Regions from separate parts of the Pseudarthrobacter sp. SL88 genome, predicted to be linked through region 2. Evidence: riboswitches for the same ligand, from Rfam matches in the RefSeq annotation. Region 2 holds a riboswitch; the other holds the start of a gene.
The links. Region 2 has a riboswitch for glycine ahead of gcvP (aminomethyl-transferring glycine dehydrogenase). Riboswitches for the same ligand answer to the same signal wherever they lie in the genome.
Positions count from the first base shown of each region.

Region 1: another riboswitch for glycine. It lies ahead of gcvP (aminomethyl-transferring glycine dehydrogenase); the one in region 2 lies ahead of gcvP (aminomethyl-transferring glycine dehydrogenase).

Region 1 is NZ_JAPPRD010000001.1:3,137,863-3,142,070, forward strand. It holds gene gcvP (aminomethyl-transferring glycine dehydrogenase) at 1-2,531, opposite strand, end outside; glycine riboswitch at 2,720-2,817, opposite strand; gene OVA06_RS14180 (TetR/AcrR family transcriptional regulator) at 2,914-3,450, opposite strand; gene OVA06_RS14185 (MFS transporter) at 3,537-4,208, shown strand, end outside.
Region 2 is NZ_JAPPRD010000001.1:3,507,093-3,511,300, forward strand. It holds gene cycA (D-serine/D-alanine/glycine transporter) at 1-774, opposite strand, end outside; glycine riboswitch at 825-919, opposite strand; glycine riboswitch at 920-1,018, opposite strand; glycine riboswitch at 1,279-1,377, shown strand; gene gcvP (aminomethyl-transferring glycine dehydrogenase) at 1,534-4,208, shown strand, end outside.

The DNA of each region.
Region 1 (4,208 bases), 370 kb from region 2:
ATCAGGGTCCCGGCCACCGGGAAGGCCAGGGTGGGCGCGTGGAAGCCGAAGTCGATCAGGCGCTTGGCCACGTCCTCGGCGGTCACTCCGGTACGGGCGGTGAGTTCGCGCAGGTCCAGGATGCACTCGTGCGCCACGAGCCCGCCCTCACCCGTGTAGAGCACCGGGTAGAACTCGTTCAACCGGGCAGCAACATAGTTCGCGGCCAGCAGCGCGGACTTAGTGGCCTCGGTCAGGCCCGTACCGCCCATCAGCTTCACGTACGCCCAGGAAATCGGCAGCACCCCGGCGGACCCGAACCGGGACGCGGAAATCGCCACGCCGTGGCCCTCCTCATGCGCGGCTTTATTCGCATCGCCGGGCATAAACGGGGCCAGGTGCGCCTTCGCAGCGACCGGTCCGACGCCGGGCCCGCCGCCGCCGTGCGGGATGCAGAACGTCTTGTGCAGGTTCAGGTGCGAGACGTCGCCGCCGAACTTGCCCGGCTGCGCCAGGCCCACGAGGGCGTTCAGGTTCGCGCCGTCCACATACACCTGTCCCCCTGCGGCGTGGACCGCGTCGCAGATCTCGGTCACGTCGCCGTCGTAGACGCCGTGGGTGGACGGGTAGGTGATCATGATGCAGGACAGGACATCCCGGTTCGCCTCGATCTTCGCCGTCAGGTCATCGTGGTTGATGGTGCCGTCCGCGGCCGTGGCGACAACAACCACCTTCATGCCCGCCAGCACGGCGGAGGCGGCGTTGGTGCCGTGCGCGGAGGCAGGGATCAGGCACACGGTGCGCTGCTCATCACCGCGGGAGCGGTGGTAGCCCCGGATCGCCAGAAGGCCGGCGAGTTCACCCTGGGAACCGGCGTTGGGCTGGATGGAGACCTGGTCGTACCCGGTGATCTCGGTCAGGTCAGCCTCGAGCCCGGTGATCAGTTCACGCCAGCCCTCGGTCTGGGAATCCGGAGCGAACGGGTGGATGGAGGCGAACTCCGGCCAGGAAATCGCTTCCATCTCGGCGGTAGCGTTCAGCTTCATGGTGCAGGAACCCAGCGGGATCATGGTCCGGTCCAGGGCCAGGTCCCGGTCGGACAGGCGGCGGATGTAACGCAACAGCTGCGTCTCTGACCGGTGCGTGTTGAACACCGGGTGCTCCAGATAGCCGGAGGACCGCTCCACCCCGGCATCCAGTGCGAAGCTCCCGCCCCCGGCGACCTTGGCGCCAAAGATGTCCACGACGTCGGCGACGACGGCCGTCGTCGTGGTTTCATCCAGGGAGATGCCTACGGTATCTGCATCGATGGAGCGCAGGTTGATGCCGCGTGCCTCAGCATCGGCAATAATGCCGGCGGCGCGGCCGGGAACCCGAACGGTGATGGTGTCGAAGAAGCTCTTGTGCAGGACTTCCACGCCGGCGGCCGCGAGGGAGGCCGCCAGGGTGCGGGCGTGGGCGTGCGTCGTTTCCGCGATCGCTTTCAGCCCGTCCGGGCCGTGGTAAACGGCGTACATGGAAGACACGATGGCCAGCAGTGCCTGCGCGGTGCAGATGTTGGACGTGGCCTTCTCGCGGCGGATGTGCTGCTCGCGGGTCTGCAGGGCCAGGCGGTAGGCAGGGACGCCGGCGTCGTCCTTCGAGACGCCCACCAGGCGGCCCGGCAGCGAGCGTTCCAGCCCCTTGCGGACGGCCATGTAGGCGGCGTGCGGGCCGCCGAAGAACAGCGGAACGCCGAAACGCTGGGTGGAGCCGACGGCGATGTCCGCACCCTGCTCACCCGGAGGAGTGATCAGGGTCAGCGCCAGCAGATCAGCAGCAACGGTGACCAGCGCGCCGCGCTCCTTGGCGGCGGAGATGGCATCTGCCTGGTTGAAGACACGGCCCGAGGCGCCGGGCTGCTGGAGCACGATGCCGTTGATGTCGCCCTCGGGCAGGCCCTTAGAGAGGTCGGCGACCTCCACCTTGAAGCCGAGCGCTTCGGCGCGGCCCTTGACGATGGCGATGGTCTGCGGCAACACGTCGATGTCCAGGACCGTTTTACCGTCAGCGGCAGGCTTGGCCTTGTTGGCGCGGCGCATCAGCAGGACTGCCTCGGCCACCGCCGTCGCTTCGTCCAGCAGGGATGCGTTGGCAATCGGCAGGCCCACCAGGTCCTGGACCATGGTCTGGAAGTTCAGCAGCGCCTCCAGCCGGCCCTGCGAGATCTCGGGCTGGTACGGCGTGTAGGCGGTGTACCAAGCCGGCGCCTCAAGGATGTTGCGGCGGATCACGGCCGGGGTGATGGTGCCGTAGTAGCCCTGGCCGATCAGCTGCACGGCGGTCTTGTTCTTCGCAGCAAGGCGTCGCAGCTCGGTTAGGACCTCAACCTCGCTGAGGGCGTCCTGCAGTTTCAGGGCCGTCTCCTGGCGGATGACCTGGGGAACGGCGGTATCGACCAGGGAGTCGACGGTGTCGTAGCCCACGGCCTTGAGCATGGTGTCGACGTGGTCCTGGCGCCGGGCACCGATATGGCGGTCGACGAAAGTGGTGGAGGCTGAACTAACCGTCACGGGGGAACTCCAGATACTCAGGCGGCGCAGGGTACGCCACAGCGATTCGGGTCCCTCCCCGCTCTGTATTGGACCTGAGAGTTTCCGCGGCGCCTGCATGGACAGGACCCGCTTGCACCGTCGGTGAGCACAACGGTCCGGCATCCGGTAACGGGGTGCCTGGACGGCCTGCTGCTTTCCAGAGGTGCCTCGCCGCGGCGGTACAGGGGCCTGCGAGATTCCTGGGGAGGATTTGCTCCTACGGCGCCTGCCGAACGTTGTGGCAGGACTCTCCCGCCGCAGATCAAAGGCTATTCAATTGGATGTGTACGCGGGGCCGTCCGGTGACGACTCCCACAACGCTTAATTCTCCTACGCCACGGCCCCCGGGGCAAATGTCCTGCTAGCGCCGGAGCCGCACCAGTGCTGCCAGCAATTCGTCGACGTCCGCGGCCGCGCCGCCTTCGGGGACGGGGCCAACGGAGAGCATGGCGTTGAAGTAGAGGCCGTCCCCCATGTACAGCACGGCCTTGGCCAGGGCCGGCCCCACGTCGGCGGCGATTTCGTCGAGCCACCGCCGCTGGATCGCAGCGAATCGGCGGCGGGTTTCTTCATGCGCCACCTCCGCCAGCCTGGTGGCGGCGACGATGGCCCGGTCCAAGGGGGTGTCTCCCCACACCGAGGACCGGATGAAGTAGGCCGCTGCGCCCTCCGATGCGGCGGCCATGGCATCGGCGTCTTCTCCCGCGAGCGTGTCCAACTGGTCCAGGAGCGCCTGGATCAGGGCTTCCTTGTTCGGAAAGTGGTAGAGGAGCCCGCCCTTGGAGACGCCGGCCTTTCGGGCCACGGCGTCCAGGGTGGCGGCTCGCTCCCCCACCTCAATCAACAGGGTGGCGAAGGCGTCAAGGACGGCTTCGCGGGCGACTGGCTTTCGGGGCATGCCATCCATCATGCCTTCCCGGGATGTCAGGGGCTCAACTCAGCCATCACTCCAAACTGTACCGTCTGGACGGTATAGTTAATTCCATGACCATCTCGACGCACCGTGATGCACCCCTGCTCCAGGGACCCGCCACGCCACGGGCCCCGTGGCGCGACTGGCTGGCCCTTGCGCTGCTGATGTTTCCCGTACTGCTGGTGGCCGTGGACAACACGGCCCTGACCTTCGCCCTGCCCGCGATCGCCCAGTCCCTGAACCCTTCCGGGGTGCAGCTGCTCTGGATCGTGGATGCCTACCCCCTGGTCTTGGCGGGGCTGCTGGTGTGCATGGGCAGCCTCGGCGACAGGATCGGCCGGCGGCGGCTGCTCCTCACCGGCAGCCTGGGCTTTGCCGCACTCTCGGCCGCCACGGCGTTCGCGCCAACGGCGGAATGGCTGATCGCAGGACGCGCCGCCCTGGGCTTCTTCGGGGCCATGTTGATGCCCTCTACCCTCTCGCTCATCCGCAACATCTTTGCGGAGCCCAACCGCCGCCGGCTGGCGGTGGCCATCTGGGCCGCCGGCTTCTCCGGCGGGGCCGCCCTGGGGCCGATTTTCGGCGGCTGGTTGGTGGAGCACTACTGGTGGGGCGCAGTCTTCCTGGTCGCAGTGCCGCTCATGCTGCCACTGATCGCCCTGGGTCCGGTGCTGATTCCGGAATCGAAGAATCCGGAACCGGGGAAGGTGGATTTTCCCAGCATCGTGCTGTCCCTGCTGGTG
Region 2 (4,208 bases):
GGCCTTGGGCAGCGTCCGCTCCGGGTTCTTGGCCTCGGCTGCGGTGGTGCCCACCAGTTCGATGCCGACGAAGGCGAACACGGCGATCTGGAAGCCGGCCACGAAGCCCATGAACTCATTGGGGAAGAAGCCGCCGTGGCTCCAGAGGTTCGTGAAGCTCGCGGTTCCGGCGTCGCTCTGGAAGCCGGTGAAGATCATGAAAAGGCCCACAATGATCAGCGCCGCGATGGCAATGATCTTGATGAGGGCGAACCAGAATTCGGTCTCGCCGAAGGCCTTGACCGTGGCGAGGTTCAGCAGCAGCAGGATGGCCACGGTGGCAAGCCCGGGGATCCAGAGCGGCAGTCCGGGCCAGAGTTCCTTGGAGTAGCCGGCGATGGCGATGACGTCTGCGATGCCGGTGATCACCCAGCAGAACCAGTAGGTCCAGCCGGTGAAGAACCCCGCCCACGGCCCCAGGAGGTCGGCTGCGAAGTCGCTGAAGGATTTGTAGTTCAGGTTGCTCAGGAGCAGTTCGCCCATGGCTCGCATGACGAAGAAGAGCATGAACCCGATGATCATGTACACGAAGATCACGGACGGGCCGGCCGCGGAGATGGTCTTGCCGGAGCCCATGAAGAGGCCGGTGCCGATGGCACCGCCGATTGCTATGAGCTGGATGTGCCTGTTGGTGAGCTGCCGCTCCAGGTGGGGAGGCTCGCTGCGGGCGGCGCTGCCCGCAGGAGGGTTGTTGCGGGGTGGCTCGCCGTTGGACGTGGGGGGATGAATCGCCATGGGGAACTCCATCGATAAAGCGGCATTTTGGGTGCCGCAGAAGTTGGGTTCCTCCCCGCTCTGTAGTGAACCTGAGAGTTTCCGCAGCCCAAGCCGCTTGCACCGCCGGTGAGCCGGAACAGGTCCGGCTGCTTTCCAGAGTTGCCTGTCCGCGGCGGTACATGGGCCTGAGAGTTTCCTGGGGAGGGTTTGCTCCTACGGCGCCTGCTAAATGTACCCGGCAGGACTCTCCCGCCGCAGGTCGAAGGCATGTTCAATTAGGTATGCTCAGCGGCCGCACCCTTCCGGGGCAACGTTGGCCCGGGCTGCTCCGATGAGCTGAGCCAGCCGGACACGGTGCTGATCACCGGACCCAGTGTGGTGCGGGTCACGATCGGATGTCAAACCCCCTTTTTCCGCCGCCGCAACAAAGCCGCTGCCGCCCATCGCGTGACAGTCGGATTTGTTTTCCTTTCAACCAACCTGTACGGTGTGAGGCGAATCACCCACAGTTGAATAGCCTTTCGAGCTGTGACGGGAGAGTCCTCCCGGCACCACCGGGCAGGCGCCGTAGGAGCAAATCCTCCCCAGGAATCTCTCAGGCCCCCGTACCGTCACGGCGAGGCAACTCTGGAAAGTAACCCGGCTCCGGCCAGGTTCACCGACGGTGCAAGCGAACCCGCCACGCAGGGTTCCGCGGAATCTCTCAGGTCCAATACAGAGCGGGGAGGAACCCATCCCATGCCGTGCCACCCTGGCCGGCCAGACCTGGAGTTCCTCATGACGATTCAATCCCTTCCAACTTCGTTCGTTGACCGCCATATCGGTGCGCGCCGGCAGGCTGACGTCGACACCATGCTGAAGGCTGTGGGCTACGACAGCGTTGACGGCCTGGTGGACGTGGCTGTTCCGGCATCGATCCGCCAGGAAACGGCATTGAAGCTGCAGGACGCCCTCAGCGAGGTTGAGGTCCTGACCGAGCTGCGCCGGCTGGCGGGCAAGAACAAGACCGCCGTGCAGATGATCGGCCAGGGCTACTACGACACCATCACCCCGGCCGTGATCCGCCGCAACATCCTTGAGGCGCCGGCCTGGTACACCGCCTACACGCCGTACCAGCCCGAGATCTCCCAGGGCCGGCTGGAGGCGCTGCTGAACTTCCAGACCATGGTTCAGGACCTCACCGCCCTCCCGGTGGCCAACGCGTCACTCCTCGATGAAGCCACTGCCGTGGCCGAGGCTGTGCTGCTGATGCGCCGGGCGAACAAAAATAAGGACGCCAAGGACGGCAAGACCGTCCTTGATGCCGACTGCCTCCCGCAGACCATCGCCATCGTGCTGGGCCGCGCCGAAGCGCTCGGCTTCGAGGTGGAGGTTGCTGACCTCTCCGCAGGCCTGCCTGAAGGTGCCATCAACGGCATCGTGCTCCAGCAGCCGGGCGTGTCCGGCCGGGTGTGGGACCAGAGCGCCGTTATCGCCGAGGCCAAGGAGCGCGGTGCGCTGGTCACAGTGGCCGCTGACCTGCTCGCGCTGACGCTGATCACTCCTCCGGGCGAGCAGGGTGCGGACATCGCCGTCGGCTCCACCCAGCGTTTCGGCGTGCCGCTGTTCTTCGGCGGCCCGCATGCCGCTTACATGGCTGTGCAGAAGGGCATGGAACGCACCCTCCCCGGCAGGATCGTGGGTGTCTCCAAGGACAACGCGGGCGCTCCCGCCTACCGCCTGGCCCTGCAGACCCGCGAGCAGCACATCCGCCGTGAGAAGGCCACGTCCAACATCTGCACCGCCCAGGCGCTGCTGGCCATCGTGTCCTCCTTCTACGCCGTCTACCACGGCCCGGACGGACTGAAGGCCATCGCAGAAACCGCCCACCACAACGCCAGGATCCTGGCCACGGCCCTCACCGCCATGGGCCGCGAACTGGTCACCGACTCCTTCTTCGACACCCTCACCGTGCGCGTGCCGGGCAAGGCCGCCAAGGTCATCAACGCCGCCGAGGCGCGCGGCATCAACCTCCGCTTCGTCGACGCGGACACGGTGGGCGTTTCCATCGATGAAACCACGACGGCGGCAACGCTGTCCGCAGTGGCCGTCGCCTTTGGTGCCGGCCCGGTAGGCGACGCCCAGGGTTTCGAGCTGCCCGACTCCGTGCTGCGCACCTCCGGATACCTGGAGCACCCGGTGTTCAACACGCACCGGTCAGAAACGCAGCTGTTGCGTTACATCCGCCGCCTGTCCGACCGGGACCTGGCCCTGGACCGGACCATGATCCCGCTGGGTTCCTGCACCATGAAGCTGAATGCCACCGCCGAGATGGAAGCGATTTCCTGGCCGGAGTTCGCCTCCATCCACCCGTTCGCTCCGGATTCCCAGACCGAGGGCTGGCGTGAGCTGATCACCGGGCTCGAGGCTGACCTGACCGAGATCACCGGGTACGACCAGGTGTCCATCCAGCCCAACGCCGGTTCCCAGGGCGAACTCGCCGGCCTTCTGGCGATCCGGGGCTACCACCACTCCCGGGGTGATCAGCAGCGCACCGTGTGCCTGATCCCCGCCTCGGCGCACGGCACCAACGCCGCCTCCGCCGTGCTGGCCGGCATGAAGGTGGTTGTTGTCGCCACCGCCCCGGACGGCACCATCAACCACGCCGACCTGTCCGCCAAGATCGAGGCGAACCGGGACGCCCTGTCCTGCATCATGATCACCTACCCCTCCACCCACGGCGTCTACGACGGCGACGTCACCGAAGTCTGCGACGCGGTCCACGCCGCCGGCGGCCAGGTGTACGTGGACGGCGCGAACCTCAACGCCCTCGTGGGCCTGGCGCAGCCGGGCAAGTTCGGCGGCGACGTGTCCCACCTGAACCTCCACAAGACGTTCTGCATCCCGCACGGCGGCGGCGGGCCCGGCGTCGGCCCGGTCGCGGCGAAAGCGCACCTGGCCCCGTTTATGCCCGGCGATGCGAATAAAGCCGCGCATGAGGAGGGCCACGGCGTGGCGATTTCCGCGTCCCGGTTCGGCTCTGCCGGTGTGCTGCCGATCTCCTGGGCGTACGTGAAGCTGATGGGCGGTACGGGACTGACCGAGGCCACTAAGTCCGCGCTGCTGGCAGCGAACTATGTTGCTGCCCGGTTGAACGAGTTCTACCCGGTGCTCTACACGGGTGAGGGCGGGCTCGTGGCGCACGAGTGCATCCTGGACCTGCGCGAACTCACCGCCCGCACCGGCGTCACGGCCGAGGACGTGGCCAAGCGCCTGATCGACTTCGGCTTCCACGCCCCCACCCTGGCCTTCCCGGTGGCCGGGACCCTGATGGTGGAGCCCACCGAGTCCGAGGACCTCGCCGAGATCGACCGCTTCATCGACGCCATGATCACCATCCACGCCGAGATCGAGCAGGTAGCAGCCGGCGAGTTCTCCCTGGAGGCATCGCCGGTGCGCAACGCACCGCACAC